Regions from separate parts of the Bacillus sp. T3 genome, predicted to be linked through region 2. Evidence: riboswitches for the same ligand, from Rfam matches in the RefSeq annotation. Region 2 holds a riboswitch; each other region holds the start of a gene.
The links. A riboswitch is a leader RNA that binds a small molecule or an ion and turns the genes downstream of it on or off. The one in region 2 is predicted to bind thiamine pyrophosphate.
Positions count from the first base shown of each region.

Region 1: it holds a riboswitch for thiamine pyrophosphate, as region 2 does, so the genes downstream of both, RGF10_RS01625 (beta/alpha barrel domain-containing protein) here and RGF10_RS15825 (ABC transporter substrate-binding protein) in region 2, are expected to answer to the same signal.
Region 3: it holds a riboswitch for thiamine pyrophosphate, as region 2 does, so the genes downstream of both, thiM (hydroxyethylthiazole kinase) here and RGF10_RS15825 (ABC transporter substrate-binding protein) in region 2, are expected to answer to the same signal.

Region 1 covers NZ_CP137761.1:291,537-301,472, reverse strand. Annotated here, with positions in the region: gene RGF10_RS01665 (NanQ anomerase/TabA/YiaL family protein) at 1-170, opposite strand, end outside; gene kduD (2-dehydro-3-deoxy-D-gluconate 5-dehydrogenase KduD) at 193-969, opposite strand; gene kduI (5-dehydro-4-deoxy-D-glucuronate isomerase) at 1,230-2,060, opposite strand; partial or broken gene RGF10_RS01650 (ThiF family adenylyltransferase) at 2,415-3,432, opposite strand; gene RGF10_RS01645 (thiazole synthase) at 3,429-4,202, opposite strand; gene thiS (sulfur carrier protein ThiS) at 4,199-4,426, opposite strand; gene thiO (glycine oxidase ThiO) at 4,444-5,553, opposite strand; gene RGF10_RS01630 (thiamine phosphate synthase) at 5,537-5,950, opposite strand; gene RGF10_RS01625 (beta/alpha barrel domain-containing protein) at 5,967-6,155, opposite strand; TPP riboswitch at 6,343-6,453, opposite strand; gene gerQ (spore coat protein GerQ) at 6,669-7,169, shown strand; one part of gene RGF10_RS01615 (IS3 family transposase) at 7,491-7,863, shown strand; one part of gene RGF10_RS01615 (IS3 family transposase) at 7,863-8,824, shown strand; gene RGF10_RS01610 (DUF423 domain-containing protein) at 8,890-9,261, opposite strand; gene RGF10_RS01605 (YwdI family protein) at 9,416-9,706, opposite strand; partial or broken gene RGF10_RS01600 (MoeB/ThiF family adenylyltransferase) at 9,924-9,936, opposite strand, start outside.
Region 2 covers NZ_CP137761.1:3,078,028-3,087,963, reverse strand. Annotated here, with positions in the region: gene RGF10_RS15855 (CAP domain-containing protein) at 53-676, shown strand; gene RGF10_RS15850 (hypothetical protein) at 836-1,138, shown strand; gene RGF10_RS15845 (lipoteichoic acid synthase) at 1,439-3,376, shown strand; gene RGF10_RS15840 (hypothetical protein) at 3,482-3,715, shown strand; gene RGF10_RS15835 (sensor domain-containing diguanylate cyclase) at 3,792-4,649, opposite strand; gene RGF10_RS15830 (PAS domain-containing protein) at 4,679-5,224, opposite strand; TPP riboswitch at 5,438-5,546, shown strand; gene RGF10_RS15825 (ABC transporter substrate-binding protein) at 5,656-6,654, shown strand; gene RGF10_RS15820 (thiamine-binding protein) at 6,666-6,956, shown strand; gene RGF10_RS15815 (ABC transporter permease) at 6,953-7,726, shown strand; gene RGF10_RS15810 (ABC transporter ATP-binding protein) at 7,723-8,451, shown strand; gene RGF10_RS15805 (TatD family hydrolase) at 8,459-9,241, shown strand; gene RGF10_RS15800 (Delta(10) desaturase DesB) at 9,312-9,936, opposite strand, start outside.
Region 3 covers NZ_CP137761.1:912,668-922,603, reverse strand. Annotated here, with positions in the region: gene RGF10_RS04665 (GerAB/ArcD/ProY family transporter) at 1-854, opposite strand, end outside; gene RGF10_RS04660 (hypothetical protein) at 876-1,172, opposite strand; gene RGF10_RS04655 (GerAB/ArcD/ProY family transporter) at 1,214-1,978, opposite strand; gene RGF10_RS04650 (hypothetical protein) at 1,971-2,207, opposite strand; gene thiE (thiamine phosphate synthase) at 2,408-3,061, opposite strand; partial or broken gene thiD (bifunctional hydroxymethylpyrimidine kinase/phosphomethylpyrimidine kinase) at 3,090-3,900, opposite strand; gene thiM (hydroxyethylthiazole kinase) at 3,915-4,724, opposite strand; TPP riboswitch at 4,987-5,096, opposite strand; gene RGF10_RS04630 (phosphocarrier protein HPr) at 5,206-5,472, opposite strand; gene tkt (transketolase) at 5,500-7,506, opposite strand; gene RGF10_RS04620 (6-phosphofructokinase) at 7,610-8,485, opposite strand; gene RGF10_RS04615 (ribulose-phosphate 3-epimerase) at 8,534-9,220, opposite strand; gene rpiB (ribose 5-phosphate isomerase B) at 9,245-9,700, opposite strand.

The DNA of each region.
Region 1 (9,936 bases), 1.8 Mb from region 2:
GCTTCCTTTGTTTCATATTCATTTAGGAAAAAGAATAATTCCGAATCTAATTCATGACGTCCAGCAGGATACTTTGAAAAATCAACGTCTTTCAACAATTGTAGCTTTGCGTGCAATTCTTCCGTAAAAACTTGACTGTCTAGTAGGTCTACTAATCTACCAACGATCATTGGAACCAGCCCTTCCTTGGCATTAACGAGCTAACCAGCCACCGTCAACTGCTAGTATATGTCCATTCATATAATCAGAAGCTTTACTAGATAGGAATACAACAACACCCATCAAGTCAGAAGGATCTGCCCATCTTCCTGCAGGAATACGGGAAAGAATCTCCGCATTACGTTGCTCATCTGCACGAATTGGAGCCGTATTTGCAGTCGCAATATATCCTGGTGCAATCGCATTAATCTGGATATTATGGATTCCTAATTCATTTGCAAATGCCTTTGTAATTCCAGCTACACCATGCTTACTTGCAGTGTATGGAGGAATAAATTTTCCACCTTGGAATGATAGCATTGAACCAATATTGATGATTTTTCCACTTTCTTGCTTTGCCATTACTTTGGCAACCTCTTGGCTAAGGAAGTATACAGCGTTTAGGTTAATATCCATTACTGCGTCCCAGTCTTCTGCTTTATATTCAAGTAATGGAGTACGACGAATTGTTCCGGCGTTGTTGACAAGGATATCAATTTTTCCGTAAACACTTAGACACTCATCAACAATACTCTTAATATTTTCTCTTACTGTTAAGTCAGCTTGGAAGAAATGAACCTTTCTGCCTGCTTCTTCAATCAATTCTCTCGTTTCATCCCAAACAGTATCATGAGAGACGATGAATAAATCAGCACCAGCCTTTGCAAGGGCAACAGCGTAACCCTGTCCAAGACCAGTATTCCCTCCTGTCACTATGGCAACCTTGTTTGTTAGTTTGAAATAATCTAGGTTAAAATCTTGTAAACTCATTTGCTAGCACCTCATTATGTTATTTTTTGTAAGTTTGCTTTGTTAAATTTGTCTGTTGATTTCCGCTCCAGGCACTCGCTTTCCGCGGGCAGTCCGGGAGCCTCCTCGGCGCCTTAGCGCCTGTGGGGTCTCCCGTGAACTGCTGCTCCCGCAGGAGTCTCGCGCCTTCCGCTCCAAACAACAGAGTGCTTAAAAATCAAAAACGTTCTTTAACACAGCTTTTAAGCTAAAAATTATTTCTTTCGAGCTTTGACCGTTTGTTATCTTAAAACATCCATTGGGGCAGCATCCATGTCAGTGTAAGTTTTGTTTTCCCCTGCCATTGCCCAAATAAAAGTATAATTGCTTGTTGCGCTGCCACAGTGGATCGACCATGGTGGAGAAATGACAGCTTGTTCGTTTTTCATCACAAGATGTCGAGTTTCTGTTGGCTCACCCATAAAATGGAACATTCTCGCATTTTCATCTAAGTCGATATAAAGATAGACTTCAGATCTGCGGTTGTGTGTATGTGTTGGCATTGAGTTCCATACACTTCCTGTATTTAGTTGAGTCATGCCCATTACAACCTGACAGCTTTGAATTCCTTCAAGATGAATCATCCGACGAATCACACGATCGTTTGCATTTTCCAATGAACCTAAACGATCTCCCTCGATATCCTTAAAGGCAACATGTTGGGTCGGATACTCTTTATGAGCCAGCGCAGAGTACAAATAGTATTTAGCTGGGTTTTCAGCTGACTCGCTTGCGAAAAGTAATTCCTTTTTTCCTAACCCGATATACAAGCAATCCTTGTTGTCCATGACATATTGCTCGCCATCTACTGTAATGACCCCTGTTCCGCCAACGTTAAAGATTCCAACTTCTCTTCGTTCTAAGAAGTAATCTGCTTTTATTTCATCGTAGCCTTTTAATGAGATGACCTCTTCTGTTGGAGTAATGCCACCGATAATCGTACGGTCCTCCATGGTATAGGTTAATTTGATTTCATTTGGTACGAACAGCTCTTCAACAAGGTAGTGCTTGCGAAGTTCGTCTGTTGTAAAAGTTTTGGCATGATCAGGATGTGTTGAATATCTTATTTCCATAATCTACAACTCCTTTATATCTATTGTTTACATTTCTGTTTTTGTTTCACATCGTGGAACGGTGTTTCATAATTTAATTATAGCGGTTACATATAATTATTGCTAGTTAATTTTTATAAAAAAATAATGACAACTTTATGGAGCCAAAAAAGGGTAGTATTACCATAATGATTTGTTTAATTAGTCTGTTGATTTCCGCTCCAGGTGTTCCCTTTCCGCAGGGGAGTCTCGCACCTTCCGCTCCAATCAACTGATGCACAAAAATCAACAAAGTTCTTTAATATTGCCTTTTTAAGAAAACAAAAGAGCAGTGGAATTAAATTCTCACTGCTCTTTTGCTGGTTAGTTTATCCATCAGCTTATTATTTTATTATAAATCGCTCGAGCTCGAATTGGGTCGTTGGTACCGTGAACGATCGCCCGACCATCGCGGAAGAAGACGATTCGATGACCTTCAAAGGTGAATGCTAGCAGATAAGGATTGGTGACAACCTCACGAGCAACACCCGCAATGCTCTCTGCTAAACTGTCTAAAGCCATTTCTTGTACTTGCTGCTTAGCACCCAGGTCGCAGCTGAACGGCATCTCGGCCACAGAGAACATCAGTCTTCTGTTGGTTATCAAATGATAGATACGGGAAATTCGCATCTAGACTACAGGTTGGACAATTTTTATTTTTTAAGGCTCCAATTTTGATTTGTGAGCTTTCGCCCTTCCAAATATCGAACGACTGTAACACCGGGCTAAAATCGGCACCGGTGACAAGCCGAAACACATGTGTCACTTGGTAAGAGGCGACGAGCTGGACGATTGGGCTGATTACCCCAACCGTGTCACATGTCATCCCTTGGGCTGGCAAATGATCCATTAGGCAATGGAGGCACGGAGTTCTTCCTGGGATAATCGGGAAGGTAAGCCCGTAGCTTGCAACACACGCCCCAAACACAAACGGGATTTCGTATTTGATCGCGGCATCATTGACGATTAACCTTGTTTCAAAATTATCTGTTCCATCGACTATCACCGATATACCCCTGCAAAACTCTTCGATGTTTTGAGCATTCACATCCGCTACGATAGCTTCAATCTCAATCTCACTATTTATCTCTTGCAATCGATTTTTCGCGGCAATTGCCTTTGGTAATTTTTCAGCAGCATCCTTTTCTGTATACAATTGCTGCCTCTGCAAATTGCTCCGCTCCACATAATCACGGTCAACGATCGTGAGCTGTCCGACTCCGGCTCGCGCGAGCATTTCGGAGCTCGCTGAACCGAGTGCGCCAGCACCAATCACCAATACATGAGCCTGTTGCAATTTCTCTTGACCGGTTCCACCTATAAATAATGCTTGCTTTTTATAGCGGTCGCTCAAGATGTCACCATCCCAGACAAAGGGCTGCTCGCAACTCCATAATTTTTTCCAGGAATACGGCCTGCTTCAAAACCAAGACGGCCAGCCTCGATTGCAAGCTTCATCGCCAGCGCCATTTTCACAGGATCGTTTGCACCTGATACTGCTGTGTTTAACAGAACACCATCTGCACCAAGCTCCATCGCAAAGGCCGCATCCTTAGGTGAGCCAATTCCGGCATCGACAATCACGGGAACAGAGGACTGCTCAATGATGAATTGCAGATTGAGCGGATTCATAATGCCACGGCCAGAACCAATGGGTGAAGCCCCAGGCATAATCGCATGAACGCCAAGCTCCTCTAAGCGTCGCGCAAGGACTACGTCATCCGACGTATAAGGGAGGACGATGAAGCCCTCGGCCAAAAGCATTTCTGATGCTTTTAATGTTTCAACTGGGTCTGGCAAGAGCGACTTATCACAGCCAATGACCTCGACCTTGATCATGTCACACAGTCCTGATGCTTTTGCTAGTCTGGCGATTCGAACAGCTTCCTCCGCTGTTTTTGCCCCAGCCGTATTCGGTAATAGCTTATATTTCTGTAAATCTAGCATTTCGAGAAAATTAGGCTGCGAAGCTTCAAAAATATTCATTCTACGCACGGCAAAGGTCAGGATTTCTGCTTCTGATACCTCGACCGCTTCCTTCTGAATATCAAAGGATGGATATTTCCCTGTTCCTAGCAGCAATCTCGATTTAAACGTTTGGTTTCCAATTTTCAACATACTCAACCGCCTCCTACAAAATGGATGATTTCAATGACATCGCCCGCAACAACTGGGGTGATACGATAGTTTTCTTTTACAGCAATCTCTTTGTTTAACTCGACGACAACAATTCGATCTTCGAGCTGATAGAATGCTAGTAAATCCCAAACAGTCGTAACCTGTTCTGGCAGCTCGACAATCTTTCCATTTAACTGAACCTTTTTGATTAAATCCGTTTCATTCACCATTGAAGCCCATTCCCCCTTTATGCGTATACAGATTCGCTGCGTTCCAGCTTGAACGCCTCGACCCATTTTGGATTTACCTCTCGGCCTAGCAGTAAATCGCGGACCATCATTCCCGTAACCGGAGCAAGTAGGATACCGTTTCGAGAGTGACCTGTTGCAAAAATCAAGCCGTCATGGTCTGGATGCTTGCCGATAAATGGCAACGTATCAAAGGTCTGCGGACGCAATCCTGCCCAAAAATCATGCAAGCGCATATCGGTCACACCCGGCAGCATCAATTTAGCCTTGGTGATAAGCGCCTCAATTCCACCAATCGTACATTGCTCACTCCAGTCATTTGCTACCATTGTTGCCCCAATCACAAACGTGCCATCACGACGCGGTACAATATAGCTGCCATTATGAAAAATCGTCGCTTTAAGCGCCAGCTGATCACTCTTAACTGAGATAATCTCCCCCTTGATTGGGTAAAGCTGATGATCAAATCCAGCCTGCTTAAAGAATGGGCTGCTCCATACACCACTAGCGACGACGACATACTGTGTATGAAACTTTCCTCTTGTTGTGCTAATCTCGTAACCGGTGCCACAACGCTCGATCCCCTCGACCTTCGTATACTCATAGATTGAACCACCCAGAACTTGAACACTACGGCAAAATCCGCGCGCAACTGAATTAGGAATCAAATTAACATCATCCTGAATGTAGGCGGCCCCGATAATCGTTTCACTGACCTCTGGTATTGCTTTATGTACTTCGGCAGCATCAACCCAATCCACCGTTGGCAGTGAAAGAGCCCCACTGAGCGCTTGTTTTTCCAATTGAGAATAGGCTAATTTATAAATTCCGCCTTCTTTTACCTCAAAATCAAGCCCACAAAGCTCGTGAACCTCTTTCTCTAGACTTGCATAGGCCAGTTGGCTTTCTCGGGCAAACGGGTAGAAGAGCTCAAGATCATCCGCTTCAGAGTGAGCGCCAAGCATTCCGGCTGCTGCTCCGGTCGCCTTTCTGCCAATCCGATCAGCTTCAAATACAGCTACATCCATATTTTCCTTGGCAAGATGGTAGGCGATGGACGCTCCAATAATGCCACCACCAATTACCGCTACATCAAAACTTGTTTTCATCGCTAACTCTCCTTACTTTTTCAAATAAATGTCGTGCAGTATCGGCTGGAGCAATGCTTGAAAAAATGCCAGACATCATCGCCACACCCGCTGCACCTGCTTTCTGCATTAGCCCAACCCGCTCTGGTGTAATCCCGCCAATTCCATAAACCGGAATACAAAGCTTCTTGACCATCTCCTCCAGTAACGTTAAGCCATTGGCTGGTTTACCACGCTTACAATTCGTTTCAAAGCAGTGACCATAAACAACGTAATCTGCACCATCGATTTCTGCCTGTTTCGCTTCTTCAAACGAATGAACAGATCGTCCGACGGTTAAAAGTGGATACATATTTTTAACGAGCGCCACTGGAAGCCCATGACCTGGGAGCTGGACGTTTGGAATGTTAAACAGCAACGCCAAATCCAAACGGTCATTTAAGACGATTTTTTCCAGGTGTCACTCCGATTTCTATTAACCGGTCAAGCAGCTCACTTAGCTCAGACGCTGATTTTCCCTTTTCACGGATATGGACAAAATCAACATAGTCCTGTATTTGAACAATTATCTTCACAAGCTCGGTCACGGAATGCCGGTCATCCGTTACAGCAATACATTTCACCCCAACACCTCCCTATCTAAAAATTTCAAAAAATGACTTTGTTAAAGCACTGTTGATTTTTGAGAACTCTGTTGATTGGAGCACCTGGAGCGGAAAGCAACAGACAAATTTAAAAGCCAAAAAATAAAAAAACCACTCTCCCGATAGGAAAGTGGTTGATATCCGTTGCACGTCAAAGAAACACGCACAAAAGTATGCGCCACTTCCCTACGCAGGTCCGAACCTGTTCAGGTTTTGAGGGTTTAAAAGTAAACTACTTTATTCTCAGCCCTTATCAAGGGATCCCCTAGTGATTATGTAAAAAATAGTTATTAATAAAAACAAGCTAATTATAACACAAATCAAAATTGTGGCAATAATTAAATTAAAAAGTTAACCTTAATGGTTTAACACTGCCTTTCCATCCAGTCCAATGAAAAATAGTGGTTCAATCATAATTTTCCAACTGCCTCATATTATTTAATTAGTGATTTTGTTTTATTTTTAAAAATGGCTTTTTAGGAGGGAAATTAATTGAGTTATTCAAATCCTTACTTGGATTACAGAGTATATCCTCAAGGCTACTCACCATATGGCGGGGCAGGAGGTCAAATGACCGGGTACCCAACAAGCACACCAAGCTTTGGTGCCCAAGGCGCATTCCCACCGGCAACCAGTGGTGGTGTGCCACCTGTGCCACCAACCGGGTTTCAACAGCAACAGGTTCCCCAGGCGCCTGGTCCAGGTGGCCAGCTGCCAATAGAGGAATCGTATATTGAAAATATTTTACGATTGAATAAAGGAAAGCTTGCTACTGTGTATGCGACCTTTGAAAACAACACACAATGGAATGCCAAGATTTTCAAAGGAATTATTGAAGCTGCAGGGCGGGATCACCTCATCCTTTCTGACCCGCAAACCGGCCAGCGTATACTACTGCCAATGGTCTATCTCGACTATGTAACATTTGATGAGGAAATCGAATATGAATATCCATTCGGGGCAGGACCGTTAGTCAGCAACCCTCCTCGGTAAATAAGAAATGCGTAAGGCGCACAGCCTTAGGCGACAAGCACAAGACGAGCCAGCCGAAAGGTTGTTCTTTGACCTTTTGGATGGATGGCTTGTGACCTCGAGCCGATGGCGCCTGGAGCTGGACACCCATCAAAATTGAATGCTTTCTTTACTTTAAACAAAAGGATTATCTCCTTTTCAGCGACGACAAAATAGCAAACAAAAAAGACTCTGCTCGTTTGATTGAACTATACCCTGGATAACGGACACTGATAAAAAAGTGCCCCTATCCGGGGTTTTTTGTGTTTCAATAGATTTAATGAATATGGGCGGAGGATTATCATGAGTAAGAATATTTATAATGAATTCCAAATTAAAGAGCTTGAGAAGAATCCTAATGTTGTGAGCGTTTCTGAAAGGTCAATCTCGTATAGTCCGGAATTTAAGGTAAAAGCAGTTACGGATTACAAAAGTGGAAAAACACCATCACAAATCTTTATTGAACATGGCTTTGACCTCAACATGATCGGTAAAGATCAACCTAAACGTTGTCTTAGGCGTTGGAGGGATTCGTATAAAAGGTTTGGAGAGGATGGTTTCCTTACAGAACGCAGAGGCAAAGGGAGTACAGGACGCCCTTCTTCAAAGCATCTTTCCGTGGAAGAGAAATTACGAAAAGCTGAGGCAAGAATTAAATTCCTTGAGGCAGAGAATGACTTCCTAAAAAAGCTGGAAGAGTTAGAAAGGCAGGCGCTGAAGAAGAAACGATTTTAACGGCAGCTGAAAAGTTTTCTCTAATCGAGAAAACGTTAAGAATACATCAGTTAAAGAAAGCTGTTTCCTTCCTGTGTAAACTGGCAGGTGTAAGCCGTAGTGGCTACTATGATTGGTTGAAGGCTGCACCTTTACGTGCACAACGTGACGAGCAGGATGAATTGGATATAGAGTTAATCCAAGAAATTTTCATTAGCAAAAAGGAAAAAGTAGGTGCCCTCCAGATTAAAATGATTATGGAGAATGATTATACAGCCATAATGAATCACAAAAAAATTAGGCGTCTAATGGCAAAATATAATCTTGTAACCAAAGTAAGGAAGGCCAATCCCTATCGTAAGATGGCCAAGGCAACCCAGGAACATCGAACCTGCCCTAACCTTCTTAACCGAGAATTCAATCAGGAAGAACCAGGGAAAGTCCTGCTTACTGACATTACTTATCTCTATTTTGGAAAGGGTCAAAAAGCATATTTATCTTGCGTAAAGGATGGAGCTACAAGGGAAATTATTGCGTACCACTTGTCCACATCTTTAGAGATGGATATCGTCTATAAGACGTTAAAAAAGTTAAAAGTAGCTGTCAGCAATCATTTTCACCCAGAAGCCATGTTACATTCTGACCAAGGTGTCCACTATACGCATCCTCTATTCCAAAGCAAAGTGAAAAAGCTTGGCATAACTCAATCAATGTCCCGAAAGGGAAACTGTTGGGATAACGCACCAATGGAAAGCTTCTTTGGACATTTTAAGGATTTAGCAGAGTATAAATCCTTAGATAATTTAAAAGAGGTTAAGAGAGAAGTAGATCGAGTAATCGAAGAATATAACCATCACCGTTATCAATGGGGCTTAAATAAAATGACCCCGGTACAATACCTGGGCCACTTATTAGCTGCATAGGCGCTTTTTTAAACTGTCCGTAAACGGGGGCACAGTTCAGATTTCAACGACAGAGTCTTTTTTTATTAAAGATATTTAACCGCTGCAATGATGATTAATGTCCATGCGGCCAAGAAAGCCACTCCGCCAAGTGGAGTAATCGCCCCGAGTACACTAATTTTCGTTAACGCCAACACAAACAGGCTTCCTGAAAATAGCACGATCCCCGCTAACATCAACCAACCGGAGGAGGTAAGCAATGAATTCCCCGGCAATTTCGCTACTAAAATTCCAACCACCAACAGCCCTAATGCATGATACATTTGATATTGGCACGCCGTATTCCAAATATCCAAATAATACGGCTCAAGCTTCCCCTTTAAGCCATGGGCACCAAATGCCCCTAATGCCACCGATAAAAAAGCATTGATTGCTCCTAAAATAATAAATACCTTCACACTTCTCCCCATCCTTCTTCTATCAAAATCAACCCGGTAGTTCCAGGTCTTACTCCCTTTATCCTTGAAAAATAAAACTTGTTGTGTGGTTTCTTTTTATTATTAAGCCTGTCCATTTCCTACCGCACTTGCAGTCAGCCTGCCCATGCGCCCCCTAAAAATCAAATAAAGATTCGCCGTTCGCCTCTCCATTATCGATTTTAGTTGGCTCAGTATTTGCAAACGAAAGTGCAGGAGACGTTGTTGTCATCGGCTTCGTATTGCTGATTTGAATTGGCTTCTGAGGTTGAAGCTGCTGTGTTGCCTCCGGCTCATCTAATACAAGCTCGCATAACGTTTTGATCGCTTGAATTCGCTCTCTAATTTTCGTTTCTGAGCTCGCACTTTTTGCTGATTGAAGTTCCTGGTCCATTTTTTGCAATAGCTTACGCATTGTAATACTCATTCTGTTCACCTCATCTTCTCAGGTAGTCCGTTCATTTTGTAAGTTTCACGTGAAACACGTCGCTTCAACTCGAAATCTAGCTGACTCTATTCTACATGATTTGTTTTTTTATTTCACAATACTTAGCTTGGGAAATTTTATAAGTGGTGCTGATGCAATTGTGCCATTGCATGGTACAAGAAAAAACCCGTATCCGATGAGGACACGAGTTTAATATTTAACCTAATAGT
Region 2 (9,936 bases):
GGGTTACTGAGGATAATGATAGGGTAACCAATTTATCCTGGAGGGTGTAAAAATGCTGAAGAAGATTTTGCTTTCTGCGTTTGTCTTGTTTATGTCTATGCCTGTTTTCTCAAAGGCTGAAATAACAATGTTCAAAGAACCGCCTTTTGAATTTTACAAGGTTTCAGCAGGTGATTCTTTTTGGTTTATTGCACAGCGATATGGACTAGATTATAAGCAATTAATGGCACTTAATCCAAATGTCCAGCCATATAATATGCATATTGGTGAAATCATTCGCTTGAAACCGTCTGCAGAAAGCCCAAGTACATTCCAAAACCAAGTGGCACAGTTAGTGAATGCTGAACGTGCTAAGCATGGTTTAAAGCCGCTTGTTCATCGCGCAGACCTAAAAAATGTTGCTCAGAAAAAAGCAGAAGATATGATTAACTCAAATTATTTTTCCCATACCAGTCCAAACTATGGTTCACCCTTTGATATGATGAAGACATTCGGTATTTCTTACTCAAGTGCGGGTGAAAATATCGCAAAGGGTCAAACCACACCGGAACAAGTAATGAATTCATGGATGAATTCTTCAGGTCATCGCGCAAATATCTTAAACTCAAGCTACAATACTATAGGTGTTGGCTTCTATCACGGCGCTTGGGTTCAAATGTTTATTCAATCTCGTTAACAAAAAGGTCTGATTCTCCTAAGGAGGCTCAGACCTTTTTTCATTTTTTCAACGCTCCTTAACTTTAAAGTCAATTTTTTTAAAATACGTGCATAAATTAAGTGGGATGAACTTGATTGAGCGGATCAGATAGAGGACAAAGTTAGGGAGAAGAGGCGGATGCACGTGAATAAAAGCGTATATGATCAAACTTATCGATTTTTTAAAACCAAAATACTGATACTGATATTCCTAACGGCTGGACTGATTGTTGCCATCCATTTTTATTTAAAAAGCCAAATTAAGATTGAGGCACCAGAAGTGGATTTAGGCCGGAAGGTAATTATTCAACTACCAACCAGTGAAGAACTCCAAACCTATGAAAACTTGCTTGTTGAAAGGGACGGGAAGCTTTATTACGATGGTGAAATCAATACGATTGATGTAACAGATGGAGTGGTTGTCATTCAGGATTGGAAGTGACAAACAAGAGGGAATAAGAGGGGGTAGTCCAAATAGCACATTTTTTTAAGCTCGTCGGAAATATACTTGAAGTTTGAATTAATCGTGTTAAAATCATTTAGGAGACTACTCCACTTTTTTTTTGGAATTTATTCTGGATAAAATAAGTGAAACTTTTCTTGGTTTAGAATCGTCTAATAATAGGTAAACAAAATACGGCACATTAATGAATAATTCACCTGTTAAGTTTCCAACTCCTAAATAATGTGATATCGTATTATACATTCATTCAGCTTACTAGTAATAATCGAGGTGTAATCAATGAAAAAGTTTTTAACAGCTCCAAAAAAACTACTAAGTGGATCGCTTTCTTTATTCTTCTTAGCAGTTATTCTGTTTTGGATCAAAACGTATGCAGCCTACCTAATAGAATTTGATTTAGGAATCGATAATAGGATACAAAAATTCTTATTGTTTATTAATCCTTTAAGCTCTACCTTGCTATTTTTAGGAATTGCGTTATTGTTCCGTAAACGTGGACAAAACGTAACTCTTATTATTGTGAATTTTATTCTGTCCTTCCTTTTGTATGCAAATGTTGTATATTATCGCTTTTTTAGTGATTTTATTACAGTCCCAGTTCTTTTGCAGACAAAAACGAATGCCGGTCAACTTGGAGATAGTGTTTTGTCACTAATGTCTCCTTGGGATGTATTTTATTTTACCGATACTATTCTATTAATCTTGTTTTTAGTATTTAAAGTAGTTAAACCTTTACACGGGAACAATCGACGTCCTGCTGCCTTTGTACTTGCCGCTGCCGTTATTGTTTTCTTGTTTAATCTCGGCTTAGCAGAAAAGGATCGTCCTGAACTGTTGACTCGTTCTTTTGACCGAAACTACTTAGTTAAATATTTAGGTGCTTATAATTTTACAATCTATGATATTGTTCAAAATGCCCGCTCATCAAGTCAACGAGCGATGGCGGATAGCAGTGATATTGTTGACGTCGAAAACTATATAAAAGCAAACTACGCTGCTCCAAACCCAGCATACTTTGGTCAGGCTAAAGGGAAGAACGTAATCTATGTTTCGATGGAATCACTTCAGTCCTTTATCATTGATTATAAAATTAATGACCTTGAAGTAACACCATTCTTAAACTCTTTAGCACATAGTGGTGAGGCATTTTATTTTAATAACCTATTCCACCAGACTGGACAAGGAAAAACATCTGATGCTGAATTTATGATGGAAAACTCACTTTTCCCAATGTCACAGGGATCTGTCTTTGTGAATAAAGCGCAGAATACTTACCAGGCTATGCCAGGGATTTTAAAAACCCAAGGTTATACATCAGCAGCATTTCACGGAAACTATAAAACATTCTGGAATCGAAGCGAAATTTATAAAGCCTTTGGTTATGATAAATTTTTCGATGCCGAATATTATGATATGAGTGAGGAAAACACCAAGTATTATGGAATGAAGGATGTCCCATTCTTTGAAGAATCAATTCCTTTATTAACAAGTTTAAAACAACCTTTTTACTCTAAATTTATTACGCTATCAAACCATTTCCCATTTGGAATGGATGAGGGTGATACAGATTTTCCAAAAGGTGATTTTGGTAACAATGATGTTGTAAATAGTTATTTCCAATCTGCTCATTATATGGACCAAGCGTTACAAAAATTCTTTAATGATTTAAAAGCTGCTGGTTTATACGAGAATACGATTATTGTCCTTTATGGTGATCACTATGGTATATCAGAAAACCATAATGAAGCGATGTCAAAAGTACTCGGTAAAGAAATCACTCCATTTGAAACTGCTCAATTGCAGCGTGTTCCAGTGTTTATCGTGGCACCAGGTGTTAAAGGTGGAATCATCAATTCATACGGTGGACAGGTGGACGTTATGCCAACTGTATTACACCTTTTGGGAATCGATACGAAGGACTATTTGCAAATGGGTACAGATCTTTTATCACCAGATCACAACCAAACCGTACCATTCCGTAATGGAGACTTTGTATCTCCAGAACTTACGAGTGTTGGTGGCAAAATATATAACAATGCAACAGGTGAACTAATTGATACTGAATTAGATAAGGAGTTATCTGATCAGGTTAGTACAAGACTTAAAATATCTGACGAAATCGTTACGAAGGATTTATTAAGATTCTATACTCCTGAAGGATTTACACCAATAGATCCAAAAGATTATCAGTATGTAAAAGGAAAAGATAGTAAATAAGACGGAAACGAAAGGGAGGACTAATGTTCAAAAAGGACATTAGTCTTCTTTTTCTTTGCCCCAATTTCTTGTATACTAATGAATAACCGTGAAGGAGGGCTAGCCGTGAGTCTATGTAATTTAGATCATTCACTAGAAGATGTCAGAAAAAAGTTTGAGTCTCAAAGGAACTTTCTATCTAGCGAAGTATGTGAGTTGTTTGCAGATTTTTTTCGTGAAGAACACTCGCAAGAGATATTAAATGATGTGTTTCATCTGTTGAAAAAATATGATTTAGTTTCTGAGGAAGAACGAGAAGCACGAACCAACCGGCTTTTGCTTATTCTAAAAAATGTATAATCGAATGAAAAAGGAGCAAAATCTACCTCAGTTAATCCAGGGGGATTTAGCTCCTTTTGGCTTTTATATAAGAGAACTATTCTATTAACGTATTAACGGTATTCTGCTCCATCGAAGGAATATAGAGCTGATAATGATTTTTTCCATTATGCTTTGCTCGATACATAGCAACATCTGCTTTTTTTAATAGAGTCCCCATATCCTCACCAGCAATAGGATAAATGCTAATACCAATACTCGCGGACACGTTTAATTTATACTCTGCAACTATAAACGGAAGGTTGAAAGCTTTAACTAGGTTTTCAGCAAGCAGTTGCAGATAAACATATTCATTAACATTTGGTATAACAACGGCAAACTCATCCCCACCAAGTCTAGAGACAAAAGCAGTTTCTTCAAAAAAACTTGTAATCCGTTCTCCAACTCCCTTTAAAAGGAGATCACCAATTTCGTGTCCAAGTGTATCATTTATATGTTTGAATCCATCTAAATCTACGAACAAGAGGGCTAGACGGCTATTATCCTTTTTAGCACTTTTTAAAGAATCTCGTAAATAGTTTTCAAAATGCCGCCGGTTTGGTAGACCTGTCAAAAAGTCAAAATTTGCGAGTTGGTTTACTATATCTGTTGCCTCTTTTTGTTTTGTAAAATCGCGAATGTTGAATACTATACCATTAATATGTGGGTCCGCTAAATAATTTGTGAAGACAACATCACACCAGCGCGTACTTCCATCCCTGTGTCTCAATTTAACTTGATTACGGATTGATTCGATAGGATTTTTAATGATCTCCTCAATCATATTACACCAATAAAGGTGATCTTCGTTGTCAAAGAATGACTCTAAATTGGCTCCAATCGCATCAAAGGAGGGAAAGTCGAGTACTCGTTCGAAAGCCGGATTTAAATAGGTGATCTCTCCGAATTGATTCATAATACCAACGATATCGTAACTGTTATAGGTTATTGCACTAAGCTGCTTATCCTTTTGAGCAAGCTGAAATTCGATTTCTTTTTTTCTGTTATATCCTCTTTTAATGCTACAAATTGATAGGGTTTCCCTGATTGGTCTAATAACGGAGTAATAATTAATCGGACCCAAATAATTTTTCCGTCTTTTCTTTTGTTTTTGAGATCTCCTCGCCAAATATTACCTGACAGAATGGTATCCCACATGTTTTTGAAAAAATCATTTGAGTGGAATTGTGCATTAAATACTCTTGAATGACCACCAATTATTTCTTCAGGTTTATAAAGAGTTAAATCAAAAATATTCCGATTTCCATACAATACATTTCCATTGATGTCCGTTATAACAACGTTCATTGCTTGATCGACCGCATAAACTGTTTTTTCATTAATTAATATTTGTTGTGGATTTAATTCTTTCCGTTGATCCCATTGTTCATCAATAATTCCATGAGAAGAGTGTACCTGTAGGTCTATTTCAGGAAGTTTTGTTCTAGTTACTTCGTTTACATTTTTATCGGTTGCATCGTTGTGCTTCATTGTTTTTCTCCCAAGTATGGTATTCTAATATTCAGTTTACATGAATGTAATTATGATAAAAGTAAATTATTTTTACTTTTATTGAATAATATTTGAACGTTTGGAACTTCAGAAGGGAATGAAAATAAGTGAATAATTCGACAATCTTCGGGGTTTCTTTGCTGACAAACCTAGATTCGTTTGCTATAATATGAATGATTTCGAAACTGAATAATCTACATGTAGGGGAACTGGTTAGGCCAGTTGAGATATTATCCGCAGATAATGACCCTTTGAACCTGATCTGGTTAACGCCAGCGGAGGGAACATATCATTACAAAATAATTTTTGTTAGTATGCGCCCAGGAGATATTCCTAGGTGCTTTTTTGTTTTGAATCACTGTTCTTTAGGTTGATACATACAGGTAGATACAAATAAAAGGAGGATAAACATGAAGAAGTGGCTAGGTCTCTTGCTTGCAGCTTTGTTAATAACAGGTTGTAGTGCGGAAAAGAAGGAAGATGCGAAAGCTGATAAAGAAAGTGGAAAAGAGCTTAAAAAAATTAGTGTGGTGCTGGATTGGACTCCAAATACAAACCACACTGGATTGTATGTGGCAAAGGAAAAGGGTTACTTTAAAGAAGAGGGACTTGATGTTGATATTATTATGCCTGGTGAAGCAGGTGCGGATCAGTTAGTCGCGTCTGGTAAATCACAATTTGGGGTTGGCTACCAAGAAGGCGTAACACAGGCTCGAATTCAAGGGGTTCCACTTGTATCAATCGCAGCCGTTATTCAGCACAATACGTCCGGCTTTGCTTCTTTATCTGAGAAAAATATTGTATCTCCGAAGGATTTTGAAGGAAAATCATATGGCGGCTGGGGATCACCTGTTGAAAAATCCGTGATTGATTCACTTATGAAAAAGGAAAATGCAGATGTTAATAAGGTGAAAATTGTCAATATTGGTGATGCCGATTTCTTTACAGCGGTTAAGAAGGATATTGATTTTGCTTGGATTTATTATGGTTGGACGGGCGTTGAAGCAGAGTTACGTGGTGAAAAAATCAACATGATGTACTTAACGGATTACTCCGATAAGTTAGATTATTATACACCAGTGTTGACGACAAATGAAAAAATGATTAGCGAAAATCCAGAAGTAGTTAAAGCCTTTTTAAAGGCAGCAGCAAAGGGATATGAATATTCAATTAATAACCCAAGTGACGCTGCGGATATTCTTATTAAAGCAGCTCCAGATTTAGATGCTGACCTTGTGAAAAAAAGCCAAGAGTGGCTCGCACCTAAATACAAAGACGATGCAGCACGTTGGGGTGAACAAAAGCTAGAAGTTTGGGAAAATTATGCATCATGGATGTTTGAAAATGGTCTTTTAGACAAGGAATTAGATGCTGATAAAGCATTTACGAATGAGTTTTTACCTGAATAGGAGGAATAATGATGGCTAATGCTCTCGTGAGTATACAAATTATACCAAAGACGGCGAATGGGGAAGATGTCATTCCTTATGTAGATGAAGCAATCTCGATTATTCACGAATCAGGTGTAAAATATGAAGTTCATCCTTTAGAAACAACGATGGAAGGTGAACTCTCACTGTTGTTTACCATTATTGAAAAAATGAATCAGCGCATGATTGAAATCGGAAGTAGAAATGTGATCTCTCAAATAAAGGTACTTTATCAACCGGAAGGAATTACGATGGACACCTTGACGGAGAAATATCGATGAAACGAAACAATAGATTAATGAAAGGATGGAGACCCGTTGTGGTTCTCCTTCTTTTGTTCTTTTTATGGGAAGCTTTAGTTAAACAATTGGACGTTGAAGAATGGCTTCTGCCAGCACCGTCAACTATTTTTGTCGAAGCCTACCATGGTTGGAATAATTATTTTCCAGATTTACTTTCAACCGTAACGATTGCGGTCGAAGGATTTGCTGTTAGTGCTGCAATTGGATTAATCGTGGCCATTCTTCTTCAATTAGTTCCGTGGATTCGGGACGCGGTGTATCCACTCCTTATTTTATCGCAAAATGTTCCGATTATTGTCCTAGCGCCACTATTAGTTATTTGGTTTGGTTTCGGGTTGATGCCGAAGTTAATTGTCATTACGTTAATCTGCTTTTTCCCGATTACTGTGGCAGCGCTTGATGGCTTTAAACATGTTCCACTGTCACATCGTCACTATATGTTAATGGCAGGGGCATCTAAATATCAATTATTTTGGAAGCTGGAATGGCCCTATGCTCTTCCTTCCATTTTTTCTGGATTAAAAATATCCGCTACCTATAGTGTAATGGGAGCGGTTATTTCTGAATGGCTCGGAGCTGAAAAAGGAATTGGTGTGTATATGACGCTGGCTTCGTCTTCATTTCGAACGGACAAGGTATTTGTTGCAATATTCTCGATTATGCTCCTTAGTTTGTTGTTTTTTGCTGGGATTATTGCCTTGGAAAAATATATTATTCGTTGGCAGGGCAAAGGTGGTGAAGTGGATTGAGCCATTTATCAGTCAGTCACATTACGAAAAGCTTTGAACAAAACAAGGTATTATCCGACCTAACTTTTTCTATCGCTCAAGAAGAATTCGTCTCGATTCTAGGTCCCTCTGGAAGTGGTAAGAGTACCATTTTTAATTTGATTGGTGGAATATTAATCCCTGAAATGGGGGAAATCATCCTTGATGGCAAAAATATTAATGGGAAGCGCGGTTCAATCAGCTATATGCCGCAGACACCTGCCCTTTTGCCATGGCGTACAGTCTTAGACAACGTTCTATTAGGGAGTGAGCTACAAGGAAAAAAGGATCGTAATCAAGCGGTTGAAATGTTAAATAAAGCTGGCCTAAAGGACTATGTATACGCTCGACCTCATGAGCTCTCTGGTGGGATGAAACAGCGTGTGGCATTTATTCGTGCATTATTGAGTCCGCAGTCACTTATTCTTTTAGATGAGCCCTTTTCTGCGTTAGATGAACTAACGCGGTTAGAGATGCAAAAATGGCTCATGTCCATTTGGGAAGAGAATAAACGGACAGTGTTATTTGTGACCCATTCGATTGAAGAAGCGTTATTTTTGTCTGATCGAATATACGTTTTATCAAATAGACCTGCTAATGTTGCAGCAGAATTCAAAGTACCTTTCAAACGACCTAGAAAGCAAGAGCTGCTGTTACAAGAAGACTTCCTAAAATGTAAGCGCGAGATTTATTATACTCTAACGTAAAAGGGAAGTGGGTAGATTGGAAAAAATACTCGATGCACATATTCACTTAGATCAATATGAAGATGCTGAAATTGCTGCTATGTCAAACGTGAAACAGATAGAAGGAGTCATCTCAGTTTCAATGGATTTACCATCCTGTAAAAGAAATCTAAAATTGTCACAGCTCTATCATTTCGTTAAGCCAGCTTTCGGTTTTCATCCTGAGCAGCCTCTACCAACAGATCATGCGCTTTCTGAACTCCTATTCTGGATGGAAGTGAACAAAGATAAAATGGTTGCAATTGGAGAAGTCGGGCTACCATTTTTTATGCGTGCAGAGAATAAAATTTCACCGAAAGAATATGAACGGTACATCGAATTATTAGAGATGTTTGTGAAACAGGCGAAAATTTTGGATAAGCCGCTCGCATTACATGCAGTTTATTCTGATGCTCCAATTGTTTGCGACATACTTGAAAAGTATTCCGTTACCAAAGCGCATTTTCACTGGTTTAAAGGTGATAAAAGAACCATCGATAGAATGATAGAAAATGGGTACTTTGTTTCGATTACGCCTGAATTGGTAATGAACGAAGAGGAAAGTGTGAAATTGCTTGATGCATTTCCATTGAATCAGATTATGCTAGAAACGGATGGTCCGTGGCCGTTTGAAGGTCCTTATTCCAGGAGACGCACTCATCCCATAATGATTATAGATGGTCTAAAAAAAGTATCAGAACGAAAAAAGATTTCACTTAAAGAAGCTACAAAGCAAATATACGATAATACACATAAATTTTATGGAATTTAAGTTTATTGTCCGATTTTATTTACAAAAAAACACATCCCAGTTTTCGGCTTACTTACTGGGATGTGTTTTTTTATGATTGTTTTGGAATGACTTTTTCAGCTCGAAACTCTGAGGTTTCAATTTTTTTGTAGTCAAGTTGATCGGGGTCTAAACCATTTCCTAATGATCCGAATAATTTACCCTGCTGCAAATCAATAAGATTTTTCTCTTCAAGATAGATTCTTGGTGTCTTGACCAGTGTGATCATCGCCTTTAAATAGGACATTTCATGATAGCGCTCGGGCCACATTTTCTTAATCTGATCTCTTACTAAGGGGTAATATTTAGGGTTCATACTAGGGAACATATGGTGTTCTGTATGAAGTGAAAACTGATAGTGTAGTACATCCACCCATTTTGGCACCGTAACAGTTAGACTGTTTGCTAGAGGGTCATTTGTTTCGGTTTGTGGATTCAAGTTATGGTTTGTTGCGATATAGCTGCTGACAATGAAATTCGCAATCATTGCTGGTATTAAATACGCAAAAATCCACTTCACAGGTCCAATTAAAAAGATTAAACCAATCCATGATACCCACGGTAATAAAAATTGTATCCACACAGATGGCTGCTTAGCTGGGTTAAAGTCTTTAATAAAACGAATAAACATTCTAGTTGAATGTGTATTAAAATTAATAAATAGGAAAAGCACATAG
Region 3 (9,936 bases), 2.2 Mb from region 2:
GCCCTGACTAAAATCCCTAACAGCATGATAAAGACAATCAACAAATCAATCCGTTCCACGAAATTTAACAGCTTCACTTCGTTGGCAGCAGAAAGCAATGGATAGCTAGTCCTCTCTTTGATCGGACCTAGCGTCATAGTTTGCAGTAATGAGGAATAACAGAGAATCAGTCCGCTTGCAATAACAGCCCAAATTCCCCATTCACTTACTTTTTTCCTTGATTCCATATCTGGAATCAAGACAAGAAAGGCGACAATCTCACCAAATGGCAGGGTCAAATGATAGGGGAAAATAGCCTTTAAAACTGGCTGGATTCCCTCACCTAGGAATGGTTCCAGAAATTGAACAGATAATTCATTGGAAAAAAGCAAACCAATTCCAACAAACAATAAAAACAAAAGACAATAAGGAATAAAGATTTCAGCTGATCGAGCCAACACCTCAATTCCTAAAAATAAAATATAAGCACTCGTTAAGACCATCGTAATCAGGAAAATATGAATCGGTGTTTGCCTAAAAATCGTATTGACCATTAATTCTCCTATATTTCGAATCGAAAGGCCTGCATTGATAAAAAAGTAAAAAATGTAGCCTGCGCAGATTATTGCACCAATTAATTTTCCAAATCCACCCGCAAGCATTTGAAACAAATCCTTTTGTGGATATACGGACATCAGGTAAATAAAAAAATAAAAAATTACTACGCCACCCCAGCTTGCTAACAGAATCGCCAGCCAAGCGTTATTTCTCGCCTCCTGTCCAATATTCAAAATCAATGCACTTCCGATATCAAAAAGGACAATAAGGATAAATAATTGTAATCTAGATATTGTCTCTTTATGGACTGGTTTCATATTCTCACCCATTCCTGCAGATCATTGCTTCATTTGTTTTTGTTTCCACCACAAGATTGGAAAAATTACAAAAGGAATTCCTATTTGCAGTGGCATATGGAAATAAAAAGGAATGATTTTTAACCCCTCCTGAAGATGCTCTGCATAATTTTCGCTAATAAAAATAGAGAGAAAGGCTATCTGAACGGACATTGGCCAGATAAGGTTACGAAATGGAATATGAAAGATGTGCTCCATTCCTTTTAACCCTCCATAAAAAAAAAGCGAAACCTTGACTACAATCCCAAACATCACTGTAAACACAATGAGTAAATCCACTCGCTCAATAAAGTTTAATAATGAAATTTCACGCGCTGCTGTTAGCAGGGAAAACTAGCGCGATCCCTGATTGAAACCCCAAGTGTGCAAATTTGAATAATCGTAGTGTAAACAAGAGTCATCCCACCTACACCAACGGCGCACAATAGAATCCTGTTGGTCTTTTTTTTAAATGTCATGCTGGAAAACAGCATCGTAAAAACAATTAATTCTCCAAACGGAAAACCAAGAATGTCAGGAAAAATGGTTTTTACCACGGGCATGATGCCATTGCCTAATACTGGTTCAAGAAAAGAAATATCCAACTCGCCCGAAGCCCAAATGCCTATTCCGATAAAAAGTAAAAAGAACAGAATATAGGGAATAAAGATTTCTGATGACCTTGCCAGAACCTCCATTCCTTTTCTCAATATGAAAGCGACCACAAGCATTAATAAAATGTCAACCACTTCAAGTGGCGTAGCCTTGTAAATCGTCGTGACCATAAGTTCTCCAAAATCGCGTAACACCCTCGCAGCAATATAAAAAAAATAGAAAATATAAACGATGGCTAACGCTCTACCAACCCATTTACCAAAGCATAGGTCAAATAGAGTAAAGAGGTTCGTCTCGTTCGACATTTCCATCAGAAAGAGATAATAGCGAAAAAGAAGGATGCCGAAAAAAGTGGCGATTAAGATGGCAATCCAGGCATCCTGCTTCGCCTCACCGCCGATCCCGATAACAACGGCTGACCCAGTGATGAAAATAAAAATCAAAATACTAGCCTGAAGAATCGATATCGATTCAATTTTGTTATTATCCATTGCTAATACCAGTTGCTTGCTTTTTTTTGCGCTCTTTGACATCCATAATGATGCAAAGGATGAACCCAAATAACAATGCCGCTAAAACCCATGTCCGCTGTGTACCATCCTGTAACATCATGATGATAAAATACATATCCTCTATAGACTTATGAAGAAGGTAGTAATCAATCAAAAAAACACCACTAACCATGAGCACCAGAACAAAAATATAAGCCAAAGAAATCATTATCGACACACCCTAGAAGAGTAATTCCTTATTTTAAGAACAGTTTCAAACATAACTGTTTTCCATTAAACTTCTAACTAATTTTCGGTTATTATGTGTAATTTTGGAAATATGTATTCAATCATTACCAATTACTTCTTTCTAACCATTCCATAAAAAAAAGGATGAATTTCTGTAGAAATTCATCCTTCAACCTACTATTAAATAATGATTTGATTTCGTATTTCTTTCGCTGCCACCATAAACGACGGCGCATTACTTATCGCTGATATGACTGACACGCCGTCTGCCCCTGCCTCAATCACGGAGGCACAATTTTTATCATTGATTCCACCTATCCCAACAATCGGAATAGTGAAGCCTGCTTTTCGCAGATCCTGAATCAATGTATACCCAGCAGCCTCACGGGCATCCTCCTTTGTAGTGGTTGGAAATACTGGGCCTATCCCTAAATAATCGGCTCCTTGGGCGATTGCAAGTTCTGCCTCACGGGTACTATGTGCAGATACACCGAGGATTTTATTGCCGATACGCTGCCGAACACTTTCAACAGATTCATCATCCTGTCCAACATGGACACCGTCTGCATCTAGTAAAAGCGCCAAATCGACATCATCATTAACGAGAAACGGAACAGAAAATTCTCGACAAATTTGCTGGAGTTCTTTGGCCAACTCTAGTTTTTCCAAGCCTAAACGTGCTCCTGTGCCTTTTTCTCGAAATTGAAACAGCGTTACTCCGCCTGCTATCGCTTCCGCTAGCACTTCAGCAGGATTTTTATAACAGTTATTGCCTCCAACGATAAAATACACCTGCAGTAGCTTTCGAATCTTTTCCGAATTAATTCTTGTCACTTGTAATCAACAACTCCTTACAATATTCTTACCCGTTGACCTCAACTCTCCGCCCATATGCCCAATGGTTTGTTGGCCCATGACCTGAACCAATATGGAGGTCGTCTTCTATCGCTGCCTGAATAAATTGTTTTGCAATCGTCACAGCATCCTTAATATTTCTGCCTTGCGCTAATTGCGCTGTAATGGCTGCTGAAAATGTGCACCCTGTACCATGAGTATTTTTCGTCTGGATTCTTTTACTAGTAAAATAGGAAAATTCTTTTCCATCGTATAACAAATCAACGGCCTCGTCGGAGTCATCATCATGACCTCCCTTAAGTACCACATTCTTAGCTCCTAGCTCGACAAGCTTAATTGCCGCTTCTTTTTTCTGTTCAAGAGATTTGATACTCAATCCCGTAATCACTTCCGCCTCCAGGAATGTTTGGTGTAACAACCATCGCAAGTGGAAGCAGGTACTCTTTCAATGCGGTAATCGCTTCTGCTTGAAGTAAAGAAGCTCCTCCCTTTGCAATCATGACGGGATCGACTACTACATTCTTCCAGCCGTAGTAGCTAATTTTTTCAGAAACTGCCTTGATAATTTCGGCGTTAAAAAGCATTCCAGTTTTGAGGGCATCTGTCCCCATATCTTCACCAATCGCTTTAATTTGTTGTATGACAGCATCTGCTGTTAAGGGATAGACTCCGTGTACACCTAGTGTATTTTGAGCTGTTACGGCTGTAAGGGCAGACATCCCAAATACCCCCAACTCCTGAAAGGTTTTTAAATCGGCTTGTATTCCAGCGCCGCCACCGCTATCCGAGCCTGCAATTGTTAATGCTTTTCTGACCATATCCCACACCATCCTTAAGAAATTTTTTCAACTCGACCATATTGAATGACATCTTCTGCAGAGATCCTGTTTAATTGGTTTAAAAATTCAATTTGAAAGCTTCCTGGTCCAAGCTCCGCTGTTGTCAACGCAGCAAGCTCAGCAGCAATACCATAAACCGTTAATGCTGAAGCGCATGCTTCGGCTACGTTCTGTTCAACTGCAACAAAAGCAGCAATAACGGACGTTAATAGACAGCCCGTTCCAGTTACTTTCGTTAAAATGGAATGCCCGTTTCGAACGACAATCGTGTCAGTACCATTTGAAACAAAATCTTCCTTTCCCGTCGCGACGACAACTGTGTTTAGTTTTTTCGCTGTTGAAATGACTAAATCCAATACATCACCTTGTGATTCTCCGGCATCAACACCCTTGACAGTCCAATTTTCACCTGCGACATTGGCAATTTCAGCTGCATTTCCTCGAATTACGGCAAATTGAATATTTTCCAAAAGGCTTCGGGCGGTTTCTGTTCTGAATGGAGTCGCGCCTGCTCCGACTGGATCAAGCATGACAGGTACCATGTGCTCGTTTGCTGATTTACCAGCAAGGTGCATCGCCTCAACCGTTCTTTCATTTAGCGTTCCAATATTGATAACAAGGGCACTAGCGATTTTCGCCATGTCCGCAACTTCTTTTCGGCTATCAGCCATCACTGGCGAGGCTCCGAGTGCTAATAAGCCATTTGCCGTAAAATTAGTAACAACAACATTTGTAATATTGTGGATAAGCGGATTTTTTTCACGAACCCGCTGCAACAACATAGCAATTTTTTCATTATTCATATTCGATTTCCCCTTTTTTAAAAAATAGGTTTAGTAAAAGCGGATTAATTCCACCAAGTTGATTGGAGCGAAAGGTGCGAGACTCCTGCGGGAGCAGCGGGACAGGTGAGACCCCACAGGCGCTTTGCGCCGAGGAGGCTCACCGCCCGCCCCGCTGGGTCGCTGAGCACCTGGAGCGGAAATCAACAGACAAATTTAACCCAGCAAAAAAATAAAAGCCAGATCCCGATGGACCTGGCTTTTGTAAGTGAAAGAATGACGTATACGCTTTTCACTACTTTCCTACGCTGGTATCACCCAGATCAGGTCCAAAGGGTTTAAAAACACAAAGGTTTCTCTCTCAGCCCAATTCGGGCACCCCTAGTAGTTCCATATGATATTTTCTTACAAAAATATCATAGCTTTTAAAAGATAGACTGTAAAGAATTATCTGTCCATTCAAAAATTTTACCGTGTTGTTTCACTATTTACTGTATGAAATTTAAGCCCCTAGCTCATGTTCCTTAAAAATTTCATCGATTTTTGCCAACGCTTGAATTGCGTCTGCTCCTTGAGCGGTAATTTTGATCGTTGCTCCTTCAGGAATTCCGAGTGACATGACACCCATAATGGACTTTAAATTTACCGTTTTTTCTTTGTATTGAAGTGAAATTTCTGATTGATATGGAGCAATCGCACTGACTAGAATCGTTGCCGGCCGAGCATGTACACCAGCATGACTTGTGATTGTATAGTTTTTTTCTAACATTGATATTCCCCCTTATTTGAAAAATTATTATTTTACTAATTCACAAACTTTCGCCACTACATTATCTACTGTGAATCCAAATTCTTCGATTAGTTTGTTGCCTGGTGCAGATGCTCCGAAAGTATCGATGCCAAGAATACTTCCTTCAAAGCCAACATAACGATGCCAGCCAAATGAAGCACCCATTTCAATTGCCAAGCGTTTCGTAATACTACGAGGTAAAACAGATTCTTTGTAGTCTGCTGATTGCGCTTCGAAACGATCCCATGATGGCATGCTGACAACAGATACGAAAATGCCCTTTTCTTCAAGTGCTGCTTGTGCCTTAACAGCTAATTCAACTTCAGAGCCTGTTGCGATTAGAATCGCATCTGCGTTTTCTTTTTTCGCTGCAGAAAGCACGTAGGCTCCTTTAGAAACCTTTTCGTAAGTATCTTCTGCTGCACCCTCAAGCACTGCTAAATCCTGTCTTGATAAGACAAGCGCTGTTGGTGTATCTGTTGATTCAATTGCTAGTCTCCAAGCTGCTGTTGATTCATTTCCATCAGCAGGACGAATTACAGAAAGACCTGGCATAGTACGTAATGCTGCTAAATGCTCGATTGGCTCATGTGTTGGGCCGTCTTCTCCTACTGCAATACTGTCATGGGTCAGCACGTAAGTTACAGGTAATTTCATAAGTGCTGCTAAACGAATGGCTGGGCGAAGGTAATCAGAGAATACGAAGAAGGTTCCACCAAAGGTTTTTAATCCGCCATGAAGAGCAATCCCGTTCATTGTGGCACCCATCGCAAATTCACGAACACCGAACCAAATATTTTTTCCGCTATAATCGGATTTACCGAAATCAGCTTTATTTTTCATATACGTTTTATTGGAACAAGCAAGGTCAGCAGATCCACCAAAGAAGGCTGGAACAGCTTCCGCAATCGCATTAATCGCATCACTTGAAGATGTACGAGTAGCAACTTTCTTCCCTACCTCGTAAGTTGGTAATTGCTGTTCCCAGTTTTCAGGAAGCTTTCCTGCAATCGCCGCTTCTAGTTCACTTGCAAGCTCAGGGTAGGCTTGTTTATATTGCGAGAATAATTCATTCCAATCTGCTTCTACCTTTTCACCGGCAACTTTTACTGCTGCTTCGAAATGCGCATAGACATCCTGTGGAACATAGAAGCTTTCTTCGAATTCCCAGCCATATGCTTGCTTAGTTAATGCAGCTTCCTTCGCTCCTAGTGGAGAGCCGTGTGAATCTGATTTACCGCTTTTGTTTGGTGAACCAAAACCAATAGTAGTTTTAATTTCAATCAAGGTTGGACGTGTTGTATCGGCTTTTGCTTCCTCAATTGCTTTGGAAATTTCCGCAATGCTATTTCCATCTTCAACACGAAGAACCTGCCAGCCATATGCCTTATAACGCGCTTCTACGCTTTCAGAGAAGGCTAGGTTTAATTCTCCATCTAGTGAAATATCATTTGAATCATATAAAACTACTAATCTTCCTAAGCCTAAATGACCTGCAAGTGAGGAGGCTTCTGCTGAAACCCCTTCCATTAAATCGCCATCACCACAAATAGCATATGTAAAATGATCAATTACATTTAGTGATTCACGGTTATATTTAGCAGCTAAATGTCTTTCAGCCATTGCCATTCCGACTGCAGTCGAAATCCCTTGACCAAGTGGTCCAGTTGTAGCATCAACACCTGATGTATGGCCGAATTCAGGATGTCCCGGCGTTTTGCTTTCCCATTGTCTAAATGACTTAATGTCATCCATTGTTACTTCATAACCTGATAAATGCAAAAGACTATACAAAAGCATAGAACCGTGGCCTGCAGACAATACAAAACGATCCAGGTTAAACCAGGTTGGATTGCTTGGGTTATGGTGCATAAATTGCGTCCATAATGTATAGGCCATTGGAGCAGCGCCCATTGGCATTCCTGGATGACCAGAATTTGATTTTTCGATTGCATCAATTGATAATGTTCGAATGGTCATAATAGCTAATTCTTCTACGTTCTTTATTGTCATAACTGTTTCCACTATAAAACACTCCTAAAATTTTTTGTTGGTGTTGGTGGTGAAACTCTATTTCTATTAATCAATGCAAGAGCCTATTGACCCTGCAAAATGCTTAAACAATATTGCCCAGTTCTTGGTAGGCGACTTCATTACTCATAATGAGTAATTGCCCAGAATCCATCCCAAATTTTAACCAGAGAATGATTTGCTCTGCTAGTTTACTAGCTAGAATACGATCAATTGCTGTCGGGTATGACCCCATACATAATGCTTCATCGACCACGGATGCCTTCCAATCAACTTCTAATCTAGAAAGGACGTTTTCCTTAAGCCACTCTGGACTAATCGCTTCATTGAAAAATAGAATCGATGAAGTTCTCAATTCTGAGAAGTTCATTTGAATCGTTTCACATAATTTGTGTAATTGGTTTTCTGTAAAGCGTTTTGAAACATAATAGCCTTCGGTTGCTAATGCTAGATCTTCAAGCATATGATCAGGCGCCATTCCTGGTACACCTACTCCAAATAATCTTGGATGATCATATTTAACAGAATGAATCGTATCCTGGATTTTTAGGGCCCCCTCGACAATCGAATTCATTGCCGTATCATATCCTAAGGATACGTCAGAGCCTGGAATATCGTTTAAGATTGAAACAGGTACAAATAACAATCTTGGTCGCTTCGCCTGCAACATCCAGTCATCTACTACTGCTTTTGTTTCTGCTGTACCAATCACAATGACGGCATCATAATCCTTCATCGTCTCAGGCAGCAAAGAATGACCTGAAACTAAAGATGCTTTTATTAAAAGCTTTGTTGATCCATTCTCTTTATCAGCAATTATTGGGTGAACATTCACTACTTGGTCTCGTTCGACCTCAATGCCAAAGAAGAGCTGATCCTTGGTTGCTTCAGAAATGACCTTATTAATCAACTGTTTTAACCCTGCTGGGTAAATTCCGAAAACCACAAGACCAATTTTCATAACAGATTCATCCTTTTCTTCTATTCGTCTCAGACTAGTCTAGCAAGTTTACTTATCGCTAGAGAAGGCCGGGAATAATTTTCGAACTCTTTCAACCTTTTGTTCGTAGGTACCCTCTTTTTCATTAAAAAGGGCTGACGTTCCTACAACATAAATATTGGCTCCTCTTTCTACTAATAGAGGAATCGTTTCCTTATTAATACAACCATCCACTTCAATTAATGGCCTATTACTTTCTGGAAGTGTAGCCAACACTTTATTCAAATCATCCATTTTCTTTAATACATCGTAATTAAATTTTTGTCCTGCAAAGCCAGGATTAACAGTCATCATTAAGATCATATCAACCTTGGAGAGGTATGGAATAATTAATTCAATCGGACTTTGCGGGCTTAAGGCTAAGGCTGGTTTAATGCCCTTTTCCTTAATTTTTTCAATATCTCGTTCTATATTTTGACTTGCTTCAACGTGGAAGGAAATGTATTCTGGTTGAATGTATGAATACATATCAATATATTTTGACGGATCTTCTGTTGCTAAGTGTATATCAAGCGGAATGGTGGTACCATTTTTGATTTGTTCTAAAACATATGGACCCATTGCTAAGTTGTGAACAAACCTTCCATCCATAACATCACAATGGAGCAGTTCCACTTTAGCATCCTCTAATTCTTTCAATTCTTTTGCGAGCTGTAATTGATTCGCACACATAATCGAAGCTGCAATCGAATGCATATTGGTCCCCTCCTATGTGTTTTTCTAAATAGAAATCGTTCGTCTTTTTTCAATTTCAGTCACTTGATCAATTCTTTCTTGGTGACGACCACCCTGGAAACCTGCATTCAACCAAGTATCGACGATTAATAACGCAAGGCCTTCGCCAACTACTCGTTCACCCAAACAGAGGACGTTACTATTATTATGCTCTCTCGTCGCCTGTGCAGAGAAGGTATCGCTTACAACAGCCGCCCGAACTCCGTCAATTTTATTGGCGGCAATTGACATGCCAATTCCAGTCCCACAACACAATATCCCTAAGTCGCTAGTACCCGAAGTTACTGCATGCCCAACCTTTGTTGCATAAACAGGGAAATTCACACTATCTTTGCTATAGGTACCATAATCCTCAACTTCAATATTTTTTTGCTCAAGGTGTTTTTTGATTGCTTCTTTTAACTGAAATCCACCATGATCACAACCAATTGCAAGTTTCATATTATTCACCCTTTCTATTCTGCTTGTGATGTCTTTTCATGTCCTAATAGTATCATCTAAAAACTGGATAAAGAATGCGGTTTCATCCCATTTCATGTCATGATCATTGTAGTTTAAAGTGATGAAAAAACTCCTATGATCATTGCATACTGGGTAGTTCAATTAATAAAAATTTGCACAGATGTCACAGAACTCAACATATTATTATTAACATTACATTTGTTCCACTTTAAATC